Regions from separate parts of the Rummeliibacillus sp. TYF-LIM-RU47 genome, predicted to be linked through region 1. Evidence: riboswitches for the same ligand, from Rfam matches in the RefSeq annotation. Region 1 holds a riboswitch; each other region holds the start of a gene.
The links. Region 1 has a riboswitch for lysine ahead of F0527_RS14180 (transporter substrate-binding domain-containing protein). Riboswitches for the same ligand answer to the same signal wherever they lie in the genome.

Region 1 (5,974 bases):
AATAGAGATTTCTTTAATAAAAAACGCTCTGACGTTTTTTTAAGGATACTCTGCACTTCAATTTTGTTGATTGGTTTATGAATAAAAAATTCAATGTCCTTTTCATATGCATGGCCCACCATTTCTTTATTCTCCACCTGAGATATCATAATAAAGTATCCTTTAAAACCTTGTTTGCGCAATTGTTCAATTGTTTCAATACCATCTAAATTAGGCATCAGTAAATCAATCAGCACAAAATCTGGGTCACTGGATAAAATCGACTCTATAGCACTAATACCACTATCCGCCTCACCGACAATGACCCCCATATCTCCTTCCAAAATAATTTGCTTTAGCATACGGCGGCTCGCCGCATCGTCATCGACTATAAAGTATCTCATCTTTGCTCAACCCTCTTTTCTATGTTTTTCTTTGGAATCCTTATATGAAAGGCTGTGCCGTCTGCTTGATCTTCAAGCCTAATTTCTCCTTCAAGCATGTTGATTATTTCTTTTACATGTGAAAGGCCAATACCAGTAGCCGCAACGCCTTGTTGATTGTATTTTGTTGTAAAACCCGGTTCAAAGATAATATCCATATCTTCTTCTTTAATGCCAGTCCCATTATCTTGCACTTTAAAATGAATCATATTCCCTTCTGCCCATATAGACACGCTTATCATGCCAGATTCCTCGATTGCTTCCACAGCATTTGCAACTAAGTTATTGAGAATGGCTAGAATAGGATTTTGCTGAGATAGGATAAAGTCGACCGTCTGAGTAGTTTTGAGTTCCACTCTTTTATTTAACATACTGCTATATTTAAAATTTGCTTTTTCTACAAATTCTACAATATTCGATAAATAGTACTCCTCATTTGTTTTCACTACAGATATGTCTGAAAGGCCTGAAAAGATTCTTTGAGCATCCTTTTTCACCTCATGGATTTCCTGGGAAATACGGAGCGCGCGTACGCTAAGGTTTGTTTGATTATCAGCTTTCAATGTTCGATAAAAGTCATAACTATCAGCCATAATTTGTTCGATATGATTCATCATTTTTTGCAAATAGAGCGTTTCTACGTATAAACCAGAGTCGAGTGATAGTTGTTCACCTACTCGTTTTTTCTCTTCCATTGCAATGATTGAACTAAAAATACCCACAACAAAAAAGCTTCTTAAAAAAGCAACCATCACAATTAAGAGCAGATCAGAAATACCTATATTGGTAACTGACATAAGGTATCTCAGCAAATGCTCCGCAGTGTTCGCCACAATTTCAATGCCTGTAGCGATTAAACCTAATTTAAATGGTGAATCAATAAATTTCTCCAGCTTTATGAATTGAAAAAGGAGAACATACAAGAAGTAATAAAAAAACGCAGGAAGATGTTCTTGAAAGCTATTGTCCCATGTGCCACTGTAAAATATAACTGAAATAATGAGACGAAAAAGAACTACGGTTGTCCCCGTTATAATACCTGTTTTTAAAACGGACTTTGGTTTCCGAGCTAACAGAAGCACTAAGAAAGTTATACTGCCTACTCCAAAGCGAAACGGTTCGCCTTGAAAGGGAGAGAGTTTAATTTCGCTACTGACAGCTGTTAAAACAGCGATCAATAACATCCATATCGTTTCCGACTTCAACCAATTTTTTTGACTAATGCCTATGGAGATTCCCCTCCAATCAGATAATATATTCTCTTTATATTACCATGATTGCACTAGAATGAAAAAATACGGTGAAACTTATAAGTCATATAAAAAACAAAAGACGATATCCACGCTACTAAGGGCGTGGATATCGTCTAACTGTTAGCTCATTTGATCAATGAGCTTTTATGAAAAATGAATAGGTGTGCTGAAAATCATTTGAGATTTCGAGAAACCATTTAATAGTTCCCTGTATTTTGTTATGCTCTTTGCAAAAATGCCCTTGTACGCTCATTCTTAGGTTGATTAAATACCTCTTCTGGCTTGCCATCTTCTACGATAACACCTTGATCCATAAAGACAATACGATCGGAAACTTCCCTTGCAAATTCCATTTCATGTGTCACTATAATCATTGTTAAACCTAGATTCGCCAGCTCTTTCATCACTTTCAAGACTTCTCCTACCATCTCAGGGTCTAAGGCAGATGTCGGTTCGTCAAACAGTAGCGCATCAGGCTGCATAGAGAGGGCTCTGGCAATGGCTACACGTTGTTTTTGGCCACCTGAAAGCTGATGGGGACGAGCATTTTTGTAACGATCCATCCCGACAACCTTTAAATATTTCATCGCCACTTCCTTCGCTTCTTCCTTTGGCCGCTTTAATACTTTTATTGGTCCTACCATACAATTGCTTAATACATCACAGTTATTAAACAGATTAAATTGCTGGAATACCATGCCGAGGTGAGTACGGTATGTATTTAAATTATGCTCTTGGTCCAGTATATCCTGTCCTTTATATAAAATCTTTCCGCCAGTGGGCGATTCAAGCAAGTTAATACAGCGCAGCAGTGTTGATTTCCCTGAGCCCGAAGAGCCAATCACACAAACTACTTCACCCTCCTTAACAGAAAAGTTAATATCTCTTAATACCTCATGTGATCCAAAGGATTTATTGAGATGCATGATATCGATAATGTTTTCCATAGAATCCCTCTCCTTTGTTATTATGATGCCTTCTGTCCGCTCAGCATTTCTTGATTATCTATTAGCTGATATGTTGCATTGCCGGCAAGTTTTCTTTCGAAATATCTCAATATTTGTGTCACTATAATAGTCATAATCAGATAAATGATACAGGCGACAAAGAATGACTCAAAGTAGCGGAAGTTATTTCCTGCAATCGTCTTCGTTTGGAAGAATAATTCGGTAACACCGATCACATTTAACACTGATGTATCTTTAATATTCATAATGTATTGATTGCTTGTAGCTGGCAAAATATTGCGCATTACCTGTGGCAAAACGACATGCACCATCGTTTTCCAATGATTCATACCAATCGCGCGTGCTGCTTCAAATTGTCCATTGTCGATGCTAATAATGCCACCTCGTACGATTTCTGCCATGTAAGCCCCTGTATTGAGAGAAACAATGAACATTGCCGCAAATGTACGGTTCATATCAATGTGAAATATCAGGTCAGAACCAAAGTAAACAACCATCGCCTGCACAATCATTGGGGTTCCGCGGAAAAATTCCACATATACCGATAAAATGATGCTTACGCATTTTAAAAATACTCTTTTAATTCTACTTTTGCTTTTCGGGATTGTATGAATAATACCGATGATTAAGCCAATTAAGGCGCCAAAAATTGTACCAACTGTCGCAATGAGCAACGTCATCCATGCGCCTCTTAAAAACATTGGCCAGTTATTGACGATAATCTCTATAAACCATTCTAAACTCATCTATTTTCCTCCTCCAAACAGCGCCTTAACAGATGCTTATGTCTCTCCTATAACAAAGCTTTAATACATGCCGTATCCTTTAGGCGTAAATATTACATGTTAAAGCGCGATTGATGCAAAGCTAGTGAAAGCTGAAGAGCACTTTCACTAAGTGAACTTTTGCATTATTTGGCTGCTGGTTGTTGTTTAATGGCATCATCCATCATTTTTGTACGCTCTTCTTCTGAGATGCCTTTTAGTATTTCATTGATTTTCTTTGTTAATTTGCTATCTTTCGGTATACCCACTGCTGTTTGTGTATCTTCCGCGGCTGTTTTAAATCCTTTGCCGTCGCTAAATTCAACCATTTTAAATTGATCATTGGCTGAAGTTGCTGATACTGCTTCTGGTTTCTCTGAAACATATGCATCCATCTTGCCTGCTTGTAAAGCCACGCGCATAGCGGAGAAATTATCCGTTGCTGTTTGTTTTTTCACGCCTGGAATTTGATCAATAACTGTATAGTGGAATGTATTTAATTGAGCTGTTACTCTTGCCCCTTTAAAGTCTTCAATTGAAGTAGCATTTTCATATTTACTTCCTTTTTTAACGACCATCACTAGATGAGATGTATAGTAATTGTCAGAGAAGTCGATTGTCTTTTTGCGTTCTTCAGTAGGAGACATCCCTGCAATAATCGCATCTATCTTACCTGAAGCTAAAGCTGGCACTAAACCGTCCCATTCCATTTTAGAAATGACAAGTTTTTTCCCTAAGCCATCTGCAATTTTTTTGGCAATTTGAACATCATACCCACCTGCATACTCAGCGTTCCCTTGAATGGCAACCGCACCATTAGAATCGTCACTTTGCGTCCAGTTAAACGGCGGATAACCTGCTTCCATGCCGACTGTAAATGTGTCGCTTCCTTTGCTGCCTGAAGACTTTGCATCACCAGATTCTTTAGAACTGCACCCTGTTAGAATTAGCACAGCAATTAGTAACATGCTTGATAACAGTGTTCCTATTTTTTTCATATTGATCTCTCCCTTTTTTCTAAATAAAAAAGACTAGAATTATAGACCTGAGTTGAACTCAGGGCTACGTAATTCTAGTCCTAAATCCTCTACTTATATCCCAATTTGAGATAGCACAACTCAATAAACCATAGAAATTTATTGAGACAGTCCTGCAGTTATTCACTGCAGACCCAGCATACAACAATGAGAAACTTGTTACACACTTCGGCAATATTTCCTTCTTCTTAGACTCATCGCTTTCTCTAACTCCACTAAGAACTAATAAATACTGCGCCTCTACCTCACCGTATAAGTGAGGCTATATTTAGTTATGTTTTAAACAGTCTACAATAGGGATGGAATGGATGTCAATAATATTTCAACAATTTAAAAGATTCTAGCCATCAATCTTCCTCATATTCTTCTTCTGCATAATAGACTTCCCCGCTCATGGCATTAATAGCCATGATTTCTTTTCCAGCTGGAAATTCTGCTTCATAAGTCAAATCATATATAATTAGGTCTTCATCTTCTTCATCATTGACCTCAGTTCGTGCAAGATGCATTTCCAGCTGTTCTTTAAATTTAGCGTCGGCTTCCTCTAAAGGCAGGACTGGTACAATGTCTAGGGTATTTAACTTCCCTTCGTTTGGCAACAGCAGCGAACATTCACGAATAATCCCCGTATATTTCCCTACATTGATATGAATGGTGTAATCACTTAATAGGACACCCTTATGCTGTCTTATAAATGAAAATGTTGTGTATGGCTCAAAGTCAAAGTTTTCGTCAAACTCATCATCTTCTTCTAACTCCAACTCTTCAAAGAATTGTCGTTCCTCTTCTGACAAGTCTTCTTCTGTTATTATGCCATATGACGAATATTCCATTTCCCCTTGCTGTACTTCTAACAGGTACTTTTCATGGACATCGCCCACAATCGCCTCTAGGAACATTTTTGCTTTATTAGCTAATGTAGCTTCTGGCAGTTCTTCTTTCTGCTCTTCCCACTCTACCAGCGATTCGTATTCCATAAACATAGAATCTATGTTTTCAATTTTAATAACAGGTTCTTCTTCATCGGTGTTTTTCGAATTGCCTATATACCAAAAACGATTTGCTCCGTCCTCAATCAATTGCATATCATCAGTTACACCAAGCAATGTTTTTACACTCTCGGTTACTGTAACGGGCTCAAAGGAATTAGCATTTTGCTCCCCATATTCCATAAAATCCTCTTCGTATTGGAGACTACCGTCTACATGTACTCTAAAAGTGCCACTTTTTGGTTTGTAGAGAAGCTGTAATTCCCCATTCAAGTCTGCAATCGCAAGTTCGACAAGCGGTTGTTCAAAAAGAATTTCCCTAGCATCTTCAGCAGAAATCTGAATATCAGGATAGGCTAGCTGATAATACGACTGATTAAAGGTAGCCGACAGGATAAAACCTTGTTTATTTATTTCTAGCGTCACACCTGAATTAGGCAAGAATAGATTTAGTGCAACATCCTTTGCTTCAAACGTTAACAAGTATGATTCACCATTCCATTCAGAAATACTGCGGAAAGTAAGTTCTTTTTGATAGAAT
Region 2 (5,974 bases), on a different contig from region 1:
GACTGTCCATTAAATTCAGAAGCAACGTGTGGATGGATACCCGCTGTGGAAAAAAGAGTGTTAGGGAATTCTTTTGCCAATCGAAGGCTTTTTTGGCTTCCTTTTATGCTTGAACCAGTCAGAATCATATGAGTGACTCCACTTGAAACCGCACGTTCTACGACTTCTTGTGTATCCTTTGAAAAACGCTTGTCCGCAAGATTAAGCCCAATATCTATTAATGAGTCCATGTTATCCCTCCTAAAAGCTTACCTCTATTTTACCCTAGATGATAAGGGATGTTTAATCGTTTACTCTGCTTGAGTTACTTCTGGTTTGTTTCGATTACAGTTAGCATTAACCTGTTTCCTCCCCTAAGGCTATTGAGGCTCCTCAAATTCGGTGATGGCTTTGTGATGGACTTTGTGCCTCGTTGGGATATTGATAAGGGGCAAAACTTACTCTTTCGAGAATAGTGGATAGTAAAATAGAATCATTTTATATAAAACAATAACAAAAAATACTGTATATTGCTAAAATAGTATAATAAAAGGAAGATATTGGAGGAGGGGTTCATTTTATGAAAAAGATAGCATTAGCAGCAGTTACAACAGCTATGTTACTATCTTCAGTCGGAACAACTGAGGTAATACCAGCATCAGCTGCAACTACTGTACAATTAAAAGATGGCGTACTCGTAAATAAGGTAACAGGTAAGGCAGTAGAGGGGTACAAAGTATATAATGGTTGCTTATACAAAAATGGTTCACTAGCACCTGGCTATGTTAAATATGGCAGTGGGAAAAATTTAAAACTATACCATAATGGTAGGCTTAAAAAAGGTTACTATAGAACAAAGGATGATAAATATCAGTTCCTAGATGGATCATTGATTCCAGGTAAAGATTTTTATGACAATGGCCTAGAAGAACTTTATTACCAAGATGGTGTTTTAACAAAGCGAATATATGTCAATCCTTCGGATGGTAAACTATATGAAAATACGAAGCTGAAAAAAGGCGATTATGTTATTCATAGCTTTGATGATGATGATAATCCTCATTTGAATCTTTATACCAATGGCATTTTATCCAAGGGCTATCAGTTTGCCGATTATAAAAAGAAAACGTATTTATTTAAAGACGGACACATTTCTCTTGCTACCCTTTATAAGGGGAAATTATACAAAGATGGGCTTCCAGCACCAAAGAATAAAGTTATCTCAGATGGAAAAGACACGTATTATTACAATGATGCGCTAGCAAATGGTGCTATCAAAGAGTACGTTTATAAAAATGGGAAGAGAGTACGCAATATAACGGCACAAAACTTCTTAGACAAATTAGCAGAAGTCCAAAAGCTAAGCGCGGCGACAGAAGTGAATTCTGTAACGTTAAATGCAAAAATAGCCAATTTATTAACCTTCTATACGGAAAATTACGAAACAATTTATCAAAGCTATACATTGTACGAGAAAGTGACAACATTAACATCGAAACTAAATGATTTAAAAGAAATTGTAGGGAAGCTAGAGCATACAGAAGCAACAATAGCGAATGATAAAGCAGTTAGAGAAAAATTAGGCTCTTTATATGATAAACAAAGACTTAAACATGTTAATGGGGACATTTTAGACGGCGAATATAAAGGAAATATTTACAAGAAGGGCCGTTTGATGGGTTCGCGTGAAAATGTCGACCTAAAGAATACCACTGCAGCATATAAAAAATTGTCTACTGATAAATCAGCGACAATGCAACAAACAATCGATGCTTTAACAGCACAAGTAATGGCGGCAAAGTCAGTCTTAGCAGCAGCAAAAGCACCAAAATATCCAAATTTAAAATTTAATACGCCTCAGGCAGAAGAAGTACTACGTGATAGTTTAATACAGCGTCGTGCACTAATAAAAAAAGCAGCGCAACAACATGAAACAGTAGATACAGCTACTTTAGAAAATGAACTTATTGCAGGTTTTTCAGAGCTTGGCGAAAAAATATCGTTTGAACAAGCTTCTACTACAGCAACGTACAAACCACTTGCTGCGGGGGAAGTTGCAAAGGGAACATTTGATGACAAGGGATTTGCATATTACGCTATTAATGTCGATCAAGTAGAAGGAAACTATTACTTTGTTGGAAATCATGAAGTGTCAAATCTAGCTTTTTGGATGAGTGACACAAAAGAAGCAATCAACGATAGTGATGAAGGAGTTGCGAAAAAATTACGCTATCTCGAAAAAGGTGTTTACTATGTAGCGATAAAAGGAAAACCAAATGCACTATACCGCTTCAAACTATACCAACAAACATATAACTATACGACAATGAAAGAACTTCCTTCTGGTCCAAATGCTTTAAGTACGCCTAGAGTAAAATTACCGTATTACCAATATTCAACCCCTTCAGTTGATATCAACCTAACAACGGATGAACATATCATGTTGTATGGCGTATCAAACGAAGATCCATTTAAAAGAACGGTTGAAAATATTGTGTTGACGAATAAAAAAACAGGTAAAACATATCCAGTTGTTCATATTTCGACAACACACTTCTCATCAAATGCACCAAACGGCAAGTATTCATTGTCGATTATACCTACTCAAAAAGGTGTTCCAGGACATGTGGGGATTCGCTACGAAACGACACCCCATTTAAAAATCAATAAACCAAATCAAGAAAGTCGTTTTTATACACTGAACGTTAAAAAAGATACGAAGTTTAAATTTGAGTTAACGGGTTCTGGAAAAATGCTATTATACGATCACAACCATCACCTAGTGAAAAAAGCAACCATCGCAGAAGGAACTGATAAACGGGAGTTTGTTTATACCGTGAAAAAAGGCCGTTATAGCCTCAAAGCTCCTTTGACTATTAAAGTTACACCGAAATAAAAGGTATTCGCTAATTAAATCAGTAGAAAAGGAGAATCTTGCGAAAAAAGATTCTCCTTTTCTTATGTTCAAAATTTAAAAGGAAGAATCACCCTTTATTCAGAAAAAGCAGCCTCCCCATAAGGCGGAAGCTGCTTATTTAATGCTTTTTTATTGGGGTTCCTCCGCTTCGGCGATTGCTTTGGTTTGATGGACCGTGCCGCGTGGATGGTTAGGAGGTGCATAGATTGAATACAGCTTGATTGGCTTGTTGCCTGTATTGGTTAGATTATGCCATGTACCAGCTGGAACGAAAAAGACATAATCATTCCGCACTGGTTGCTGGAAGTCTAAGAACTGTTTATTCTTACCCATTTGTACAAGGCCTTCGCCTTCTTCAATGCGAATAAACTGGTCCGTATGCGGGTGAATCTCCAAACCAATATCTCCTCCGACCGGAATGCTCATCAGAGTAAGCTGCAAATGCTCACCGGACCATAGCGCTGTGCGGTAGTTTGTGTTTTGTTTTGTTGCTGTGTCTATATTGAGAGCAAAAGGTGCTGGACCATAATCTCTTAAATAAACACTATTCGGACTTTGGTAGGTTTGCTGGTATTGATTTTGAAACTGGTAAGGGGAGGGGCTATTCGGATAATAGCCGTGGGTTGTTCCGCAAGATGGACAATGATAGTGATACAAAACATCATTCCTTTTTTTACTATACTGTACGCTTCTCGCGGAACTTTGGTGCCTATTTTAAATTAACTTTTTAAAGCTGTGTCTTCTTTACATACAGTCTGCAATAGATGCTGCAACTCAGTAGTTTCTTCTTCATTAAGGGGTATTAAAGGCAAACGTACACCGCCTACTGCTATTCCTCTCAGATTCAGTCCGGCTTTTACAGGGCAAGGGTTAGGTGCGCTAAATAGTCCTTTGAATATAGGGAGAAGCCTACGATGATCTACCGCAGCTTCCATCACATTCCCGTTTTTAAACTTTTCCATCATCGCTTGCATTTCATTTCCAATAATATGGGAAGATACAGAAATAACGCCAGTAGCGCCAATCGATAAAGATGGCAGTGTTAAATGGTCTTCTCCTGTATAGACACTGAAATCATTGGGTGTTTTTGTAATGAGTTCAGCCATTGCATCCAAATTTCCGCTCGCATCTTTAATGGACACGATGTTATTAATCGCGGCAAGGCGAGTGACTGTTTCAACGGATAGATTGACAACACTTCTTCCAGGGATATTGTAGAGAATGATTGGTAGCTGCGTTGAATCCGCAATTGCTTTGAAGTGCTGATAAAGACCTTCTTGTGATGGTTTATTATAGTAAGGTGCAACAAGCATGATTCCATCCACCCCAGTATCTTCAGCAGATTTAGTCAGTTCAATGGATGCCCTTGTATTATTAGATCCGGTGCCTGCAATAACAGGAACCCTATGGTTTACTTCATCTACGACAAATTGAAATAAACTGATTTTTTCTGCCGTTGTGAGTGTAGGGGATTCACCTGTAGTGCCAGCTACCACAATGCCATCTGAGCCGTTTTCGATAAGATAATTAATCAGCTCACGAGTAGCTCTAAAGTCAATATTTCCTTGTTGGTCAAATGGGGTCACCATCGCCGTTATAATTCTTCCAAAATTCATTGCTTCTCCACTTCCTTTTCATTTTTTGGAGAAGGGCAGTATAGAAAATGACGCAAAAAAAGCAGCAACGTGATGTGACTACGTTGCTGCGAGAATTCATAAAGTCATCTCCATGCGTACGATAGCCCTCCATATAGTTTCCTACATGACAGTCCTGTGTTTATTCAACAACAGGCCCAGCAATAGAGAAATATGAGTTTCTCTAAGCTTCGGCAAATTCCCCTTTCCACTGCAGTAGTCGGATCTCATCATCCTCTTGCAGCTTACTCATGGTTTTTGCGCCTCTATCCTTATTTCAAAAGATATTGAAATAAGTGAATATTCAATTACAGAAAGTATAGCAGTCTAGCTATGCTTTTACAAGATAGAAAGCTAAATATTATTATATTTCTCTGTTTTTAATATCGGCATTCATATTGCCAGCTGTAAGCGTATCATCAAGATTGTTCTTTTTAAGGTCATTATCGTTTTGATTTGCAGGGTCGTACAATTCTTGCTCTGTAATAGCACCACGATTTGCAGCATCTACATCGCTATCTGTAACAGAAGCATCACCAGTCGTTTCAATGCGTGCTTCCTCGCGTTTTAGATTATCAGTGACTTGTTCTGTTTCGGTCACTTGTTTTTTACCAATGACTACTTCTTCGTTTACCACTGGTCTTTTAGTCACTTCAATTTGTTCTTCGACGATTGGAATACGGATGGTGTCGTCTTCGCCCATTGGAGCATAAGCATCTGTAGTGGCAGCTGCTTCATCGGTAACTTTTCGTCTTTCCACATATACTTCATCGTGTGTGACAGGTACATTGACTGTTTGTGGTTCTTCCACAACATCTTTGTGAACTTCAACCTCACCAGTTTGTACTTGGTCTTTTTCAACATCAAGTTGTTCTTTGCGCAATTTTAATGTTTGCTCATCTGCCACTGTATTATTAACATCCACTGTATCATTAGTAGCTACTGTGGTATCAAGACCTACATTTGCCTCTTGGTTGTCTACTGGTGTTAGTGGGTCAGCAGTGCCTAAAAGGGCATCATCTTCTTTGTTTGCTAAAAGTAGAATACGGCCATCGTTAATATCGCGTTCGTAGCGACGAGCAGATTCTTCATCAAAGCCAAGTGTTAAGAAATATTCGTAATAAGATGCATGGTCCACATCTGTGTGGAAATCACCTTTAAATACTGCTGCTAGGCGATCGAAGAAACCTTCATCTTCTTCCATATTGCGACCACCGACATCTTCTGTTAGTACACCTGTTTCATTTTTTACGACTGATGGAGCAGAAGGGAAGTTTGTTGTATTAAGTGCAATTGAGAAATCGTCAGTTGCATATCCTTTTTGACGATATTCATCAATAGCTTTAATCACTTCCGCGCTTGAGTTATAAATTCCTAATACTTTTTTATCCATGTGTATTACCTCCATTATTTGTTTCATTTTTTTGATATGTGATTACAACAT
Region 3 (5,974 bases), on a different contig from region 1:
TGGTATTTGGAAATTATTCACACCTAGGCGGTAGCGTTGAGCATCTGCATACGAGAATAAACGAGCTTGCAACATGCGGTCTGGTGAGAAGCTAATACCAGGCACTACATTTGATGGTTGGAATGCAGCTTGTTCTACATCCGCAAAGTAGTTTTCCGCATTGCGATTTAATTCAAATTCTCCTACTGGAATTAGTGGATATTCAGATTTATACCATACCTTTGTTAAATCGAATGGATTGTCGCGGTGGTTACGCGCTTGTTCATCTGTCATCACTTGGATAGACATTTTCCATTTAGGGAATTCGCCGCGTTCGATTGCTTCATATAAATCACGTTGTGAAGACTCACGGTCATTTGCAACTACTTCTGCTGCTTCTTGGTCAGTGTAGTTTTTGATTCCTTGTTGTGTTTCAAAGTGGAATTTAACATACACGCGCTCATTATTAGCATTAATCATTGAATACGTATGAGAACCAAAACCATGCATATGGCGGTAGTCAGTAGGAATTCCACGGTCGCCCATTACATATGTGATTTGGTGTAATGCTTCAGGAAGATTTGTCCAGAAGTCCCAGTTGTTATTCGCGGAACGCATATTTGTACGAGGGTCGCGTTTAACAGCATGGTTTAAATCAGGGAAATGCATGGCATCACGGAAGAAGAATACAGGTGTATTATTTCCGACTAAGTCCCAGTTACCTTGTTCGGTATAGAATTTTAATGCAAAACCACGGATATCGCGTTCTGCATCAGCAGCACCACGTTCACCGGCTACTGTTGAGAATCGAGCGAACATGTCTGTTTTCTTGCCAACTTCAGAGAAGATAGCCGCTTTTGTATATTTTGTAATATCGTGCGTTACAGTAAATGTTCCGAATGCACCTGATCCTTTTGCGTGCATACGGCGTTCAGGAATCACTTCACGGTTAAAGTTTGCTAGTTTTTCAATTAAATAAACATCTTGCAATAGAACTGGACCACGTTTGCCTGCTGTCATTGAATTTGTATTGCTTACGACAGGTGCACCAGCCGCAGTTGTTAATTTTTTATTTTGGTCGTTTGCCATTCATAATTCCCCCTTAAATCTATAGAATTATCTCTTCGAAAATAACTATAACAGAGTCATAGCTAAATGTAAATTATAATAATTATTTTTAAGGAATTTGTATCTTAAAGAATAGAATATAAATAATACGATGTTTGTCAATTAATTTGCTTCCTTAAATTGTGAAAAATAAAAGTTGATATTCAACGTTAAACTTTGCCAACAATACGGTTTGGATGTAATTTAAATGGTTTGAAAAACATATCTTATTTGACTTCTTTAATTATGTTAACTGTATTAACAACTTCTTTATAATAATTACTATTATCATTGGGAGGCTGTGGATAGGTATAAATGAAAATATATATCTATTACTATACGCTATGAATACATTGCCAAATCTATTCCTTTTATCAACATTGAATATGTTAATGCTATTTCTCCAATTCTTTATAAATGAATATATAATCTACATATTTTTTCGCTGATTTTTTTGATTTATCATAGGGGTAATGACAGGTCGAGGAGGACATAATGGCCATAATAGATGAAGCAGTCGCTTTTTTGACTTTATATTATAAAGAGAATCATTTGCCGGATGAACAATTAGATCATCGTTTGAAAGAGGTACGTCAAGAAATTGAGGAAAATGGAAGTTATAATCATACTCCTGAAGAATTGAGCTACGGTGCTCAGGTTGCTTGGAGGAACAGCAATAAGTGTATAGGCAGGTTATTTTGGAAAACCCTTCAGGTGAAGGATGAACGGGGCGTATTAGAAGAAGAAACTATTTTTCAAAAATTGATAAGTCATATTGAATATGCCTTTAATAATGGGAAGATCAAGCCTTGTATCACAATTTTTGAGCCCGGCCGTGTCCGTATTTGGAATCATCAATTGATACGCTATGCGGGTTATGAATGTGAAGATCAAACCATTGTGGGTGATGCGGATTCGGTTGCTTTTACAAATGAGTGCTTAAAACTTGGATGGAAAGGGAAGAGAGGGCAATTTGACGTGTTGCCTTTAGTTATTCAAGTTGATAATCGTCCACCTAAGTTCTTTGAGATTCCTTCTATATACATAAATGAAGTGGAAATCAGGCATCCAGGATATAGCTGGTTTTCTGAGTTACATTTAAAGTGGTATGCAGTTCCTATCATTTCAAGTATGCCTCTTGAGATAGGGGGAGTCGTCTATACTGCCGCTCCTTTTAACGGTTGGTATATGGGAACGGAAATTGGTGCAAGAAATCTTGCAGACGAAAATCGTTATAATCAGCTTCCTTTAATTGCGAAGAAGATGGGCTTAGATATGCGATCAAACACAAACTTATGGCAAGATCGTGCACTAATAGAATTAAATGAAGCCGTTTTGTATTCTTTCCGGGAAGATGGTGTCAGTATTGTGGATCATCACACTGCAGCACAGCAATTTAAACGTTTTGAAATGAACGAAGAAGCGGAAAATAGAGATGTAACAGGCAATTGGACTTGGCTTATTCCGCCTCTATCACCGGCTTTAACGCATATTTTTCATAAACCGTATAAAAATAAAAAGAACTCGCCAGCGTATTCTTATCGGTCGTCACCTTTTAAGATATTGGAAGACTAGAGAATACAAATGAAAAAGCGCTCATTAGCTACAGGCTAATGGCGCTTTTGTTATTGTTCTTTCGTTACAAATCGGTCTTTAGCAGAAATGAATGCAAAGACGAACAAAAGGACTGTGACAATAAGATATAAGCTGTTAGCGGCATGCCAACTATGGAAGCTGTCATGGATAAAGCCATATAGTACAGGTCCTATCGCAGCTAGCAAATAACCGATGGATTGTGCAGTGCCTGAAAGCTCAGCTGCTTCTTGTGCGTTGCGAGAACGAAGGGAGAAAAGCATCATAGAAAGACTAAAGGATGCCCCTCCGGCGAATCCAATCATTAACATCCATAACAATGTAAGCTCTGTCCAATTCATAAATATACCTGCAAAGCCTGCAAAGTAAAACAGTGACAATAATGCAACGAGCGGCCTTTGGTCAGCTTTTTTACCTGCAAGAATCGGGGTTAAAAAAGTCATTGGCAATTGTGCTATCTGTAGAATAGAAAACATCCATCCCGCTTTGCTCGGGCTCATGCCTTGGGTTTCAAGCAGTCCTGGAATCCAAGTAGCCGTCGTATAAAACAACAGGGATTGTAGCCCCATCGTGAAGGTAATAGCCCATGTAAGAGGATACTTCCACATAGGTTTATTACGTTGAGAAGGTTCATTGCTGTTTATTACCTTCACATGATTCCGCAATTGTGGTAGCCATACTATGATAGCGAGAATGGCCAGAATACCCCAACAGGCAAGAGCTCCTTTCCATCCGATTGTTGTTTCTGCTATTGGATTGCTCACGCCTGCTGCTATACTGGCGGATAGGTTCATGGAAACAGAATAAAGTGCTGTTAACAATCCTACTTGAAGAGGAAACTTTAATTTAATAAGAGCAGGCAAGAGGACATTGCCAAATGAAATAGCAACTCCGATGATAATCGTTCCAAAGAATAAGAAAAAGACACTGCCCGCTGAACGCATTAAGATACCAATAGCCAAAAGTATTAAGGCTGATAACAATGTTCTTTCAAATCCAAAACGTCGTGAAATTTTAGGGACAAATGGTGAGACAACTGCAAATGCAAGCAAGGGGATAGTTGTAATCAATCCCGCCCACACATTTGATATAGTGAGCTCTTCTTTAATATCTGCAATAATAGGGCCAACAGCAGTGAGAGGGGATCGCAATGTTGTGGCGATAAAGATAATACCGAGCACTAAAAGCCATGTTTTTTTGTCCCATGACAGCTTCTTGTTTCGGTTCGTAGCTTGTTCTGAAGCCAAAGGAAATCCTCCTTTTGAATTTATAATAGATAATAAAAACGTACAGGAATCATTTTGCTTTATCAATATTTGTTTTACAAAACATGTCCACTTCTTTCTAAAATATAGTAATTTTCTATTTACCCTTGTAGTTATGTGCTTAATATATTACAATGTAGGTAACTTAAAACTATATATTGCATGCCTCATCCAATAGATGAGGTAGAGGTCGCGGTATTCATGAGTATAATCGACGAGGCGAGAAAGCGTTTAGGACTCGATTAAAAAGGGAATATTGCCGAAGTACAAGCAAGCTTTTTATTGCTAGTGCTGGGGCTGCTATCGAAAGGTGCAGAACTGTCACGCCAAAGTCGGCGTGTTGAGCTATCTTGATCAAGGTTGATGGGGAATTCGGACGCCATCTCAGTTATATATGTGATGGCTTTTTTATTTAAATTTTAGCTGTAATAGACAGCGGCGAAGAATACCTTCAGCTCGACCTTTTCTTGCAATGAAAAACGGAAAGAGGAGAGTTATGAATAGAGTAGAAACACATACAAATGCAGGAATACGAACAAACATTAAACATGATTCTCATTCAAATACACAACAGAAACTGAAACGCAGCTTAAAAAGTCGCCATATTTCCATGATTTCACTTGGCGGTACAATCGGTACAGGCCTACTTTTAGCAAGCGGCAACTCAGTTGCAGAAGCGGGTCCCGGAGGAGCACTGTTAGCTTATGGACTAATTGGTGTAATGGTATTTTTCCTTATGACAAGTTTAGGGGAAATGGCCGCTTATATGCCTGTATCAGGATCATTCAGCACATATGCTTCCAAATTTGTTGATCCTTCATTAGGATTCGCGCTTGGTTGGAATTATTGGTACAACTGGGCAGTAACGATTGCAGCTGAAATTTCAGCTGTAGCGATTGTTATGAAATATTGGTTCCCACACACACCTTCATTTATTTGGAGCGCTGCATTTCTTATAATTATCTTTACTTTAAACTTTTTGTCAGTAAAAAGTTTTGGTGAAAGCGAATATTGGTTTGCGCTTATCAAAGTAGCAACAATTATTATATTTATTATCATTAGTTTCTTAATGATTTTTGGTATTCTCGGCGGACATGCTCCTGTTGGATTTACTAATTTCTTTAAAGGCGACGCGCCTTTCCATGGTGGATTTTTTGCTACATTAGGCATTTTCTTAGCTGCAGGCTTCTCCTTCCAAGGGACAGAATTGCTTGGGATTACAGCTGGTGAAACGGAAAATCCAGAAAAAACAATCCCACAGGCTGTACGCTCGGTCTTTTGGCGAATTCTATTGTTTTATGTTTTAGCTATCTTAGCGATCGGCTTATTAATTCCTTATACGGATGCACGTTTAGCAAATAGCGATGACGTGGCAGTAAGTCCTTTTACATTAATATTTGAAAATGCAGGCATTGCCTTTGCTGCTTCTGTGATGAACGCAGTTATCCTTACAGCGATTCTTTCAGCCGGCAACTCAGGGTTATATGCAGCATCTCGTACATTACGTGAATTAGCAATGGAAGGTAATGCACCGAAGATTTTCAAAAAACTAAACAACCGCGGTGTTCCTGTTGCAGCACTTGTTTTAACAGTAGCAGTGGCTTGTTTATCCTTTTTGGCATCACTTTTTGGATCTGGTACAGTGTATATCTGGCTCTTAAATGCTTCTGGTATGTGCGGTTTCATTGCATGGCTTGGTATAGCGACCAGTCATTATCGTTTCCGAAAAGCATTTGTGGCACAGGGTCGTGATCTCTCAGAGTTGCCGTATCGCTCTAAATTTTTCCCATTTGGCCCGATTTTTGCCTTTGTCCTTTGTGCGATCGTTATCTTAGGGCAAAACTACACAGCGTTTACAGGCGACCATATTGATTGGTATGGCATCCTAGTATCCTATATTGGCTTGCCAATCTTCCTTATTATCTGGTTTGGCCATAAACTGAAATGTAAAACAAAGGTTGTACGTCTAGAAGAAGCAGATCTGACAACGAAACGCCAAGTACAATAATTTAAATCTTGAAAGCTAATCT

Region 2: it holds a riboswitch for lysine, as region 1 does, so the genes downstream of both, dapA (4-hydroxy-tetrahydrodipicolinate synthase) here and F0527_RS14180 (transporter substrate-binding domain-containing protein) in region 1, are expected to answer to the same signal.
Region 3: it holds a riboswitch for lysine, as region 1 does, so the genes downstream of both, F0527_RS16175 (amino acid permease) here and F0527_RS14180 (transporter substrate-binding domain-containing protein) in region 1, are expected to answer to the same signal.

The regions. Positions count from the first base shown of each region.
Region 1 is NZ_VVIR01000004.1:109,250-115,223, reverse strand. Features, by position in the region: gene F0527_RS14200 (response regulator) at 1-383, opposite strand, end outside; gene F0527_RS14195 (ATP-binding protein) at 380-1,606, opposite strand; gene F0527_RS14190 (amino acid ABC transporter ATP-binding protein) at 1,894-2,622, opposite strand; gene F0527_RS14185 (amino acid ABC transporter permease) at 2,643-3,389, opposite strand; gene F0527_RS14180 (transporter substrate-binding domain-containing protein) at 3,554-4,405, opposite strand; lysine riboswitch at 4,509-4,695, opposite strand; gene F0527_RS14175 (hypothetical protein) at 4,792-5,974, opposite strand, start outside.
Region 2 is NZ_VVIR01000003.1:80,562-86,535, reverse strand. Features, by position in the region: gene F0527_RS13040 (TatD family hydrolase) at 1-230, opposite strand, end outside; gene F0527_RS17125 (hypothetical protein) at 560-2,875, shown strand; gene F0527_RS13030 (cupin domain-containing protein) at 3,026-3,553, opposite strand; gene dapA (4-hydroxy-tetrahydrodipicolinate synthase) at 3,616-4,512, opposite strand; lysine riboswitch at 4,627-4,807, opposite strand; gene F0527_RS13020 (YsnF/AvaK domain-containing protein) at 4,895-5,923, opposite strand.
Region 3 is NZ_VVIR01000007.1:3,649-9,622, reverse strand. Features, by position in the region: gene F0527_RS16190 (catalase) at 1-1,068, opposite strand, end outside; gene F0527_RS16185 (nitric oxide synthase oxygenase) at 1,582-2,661, shown strand; gene F0527_RS16180 (CynX/NimT family MFS transporter) at 2,712-3,926, opposite strand; lysine riboswitch at 4,121-4,300, shown strand; gene F0527_RS16175 (amino acid permease) at 4,441-5,952, shown strand.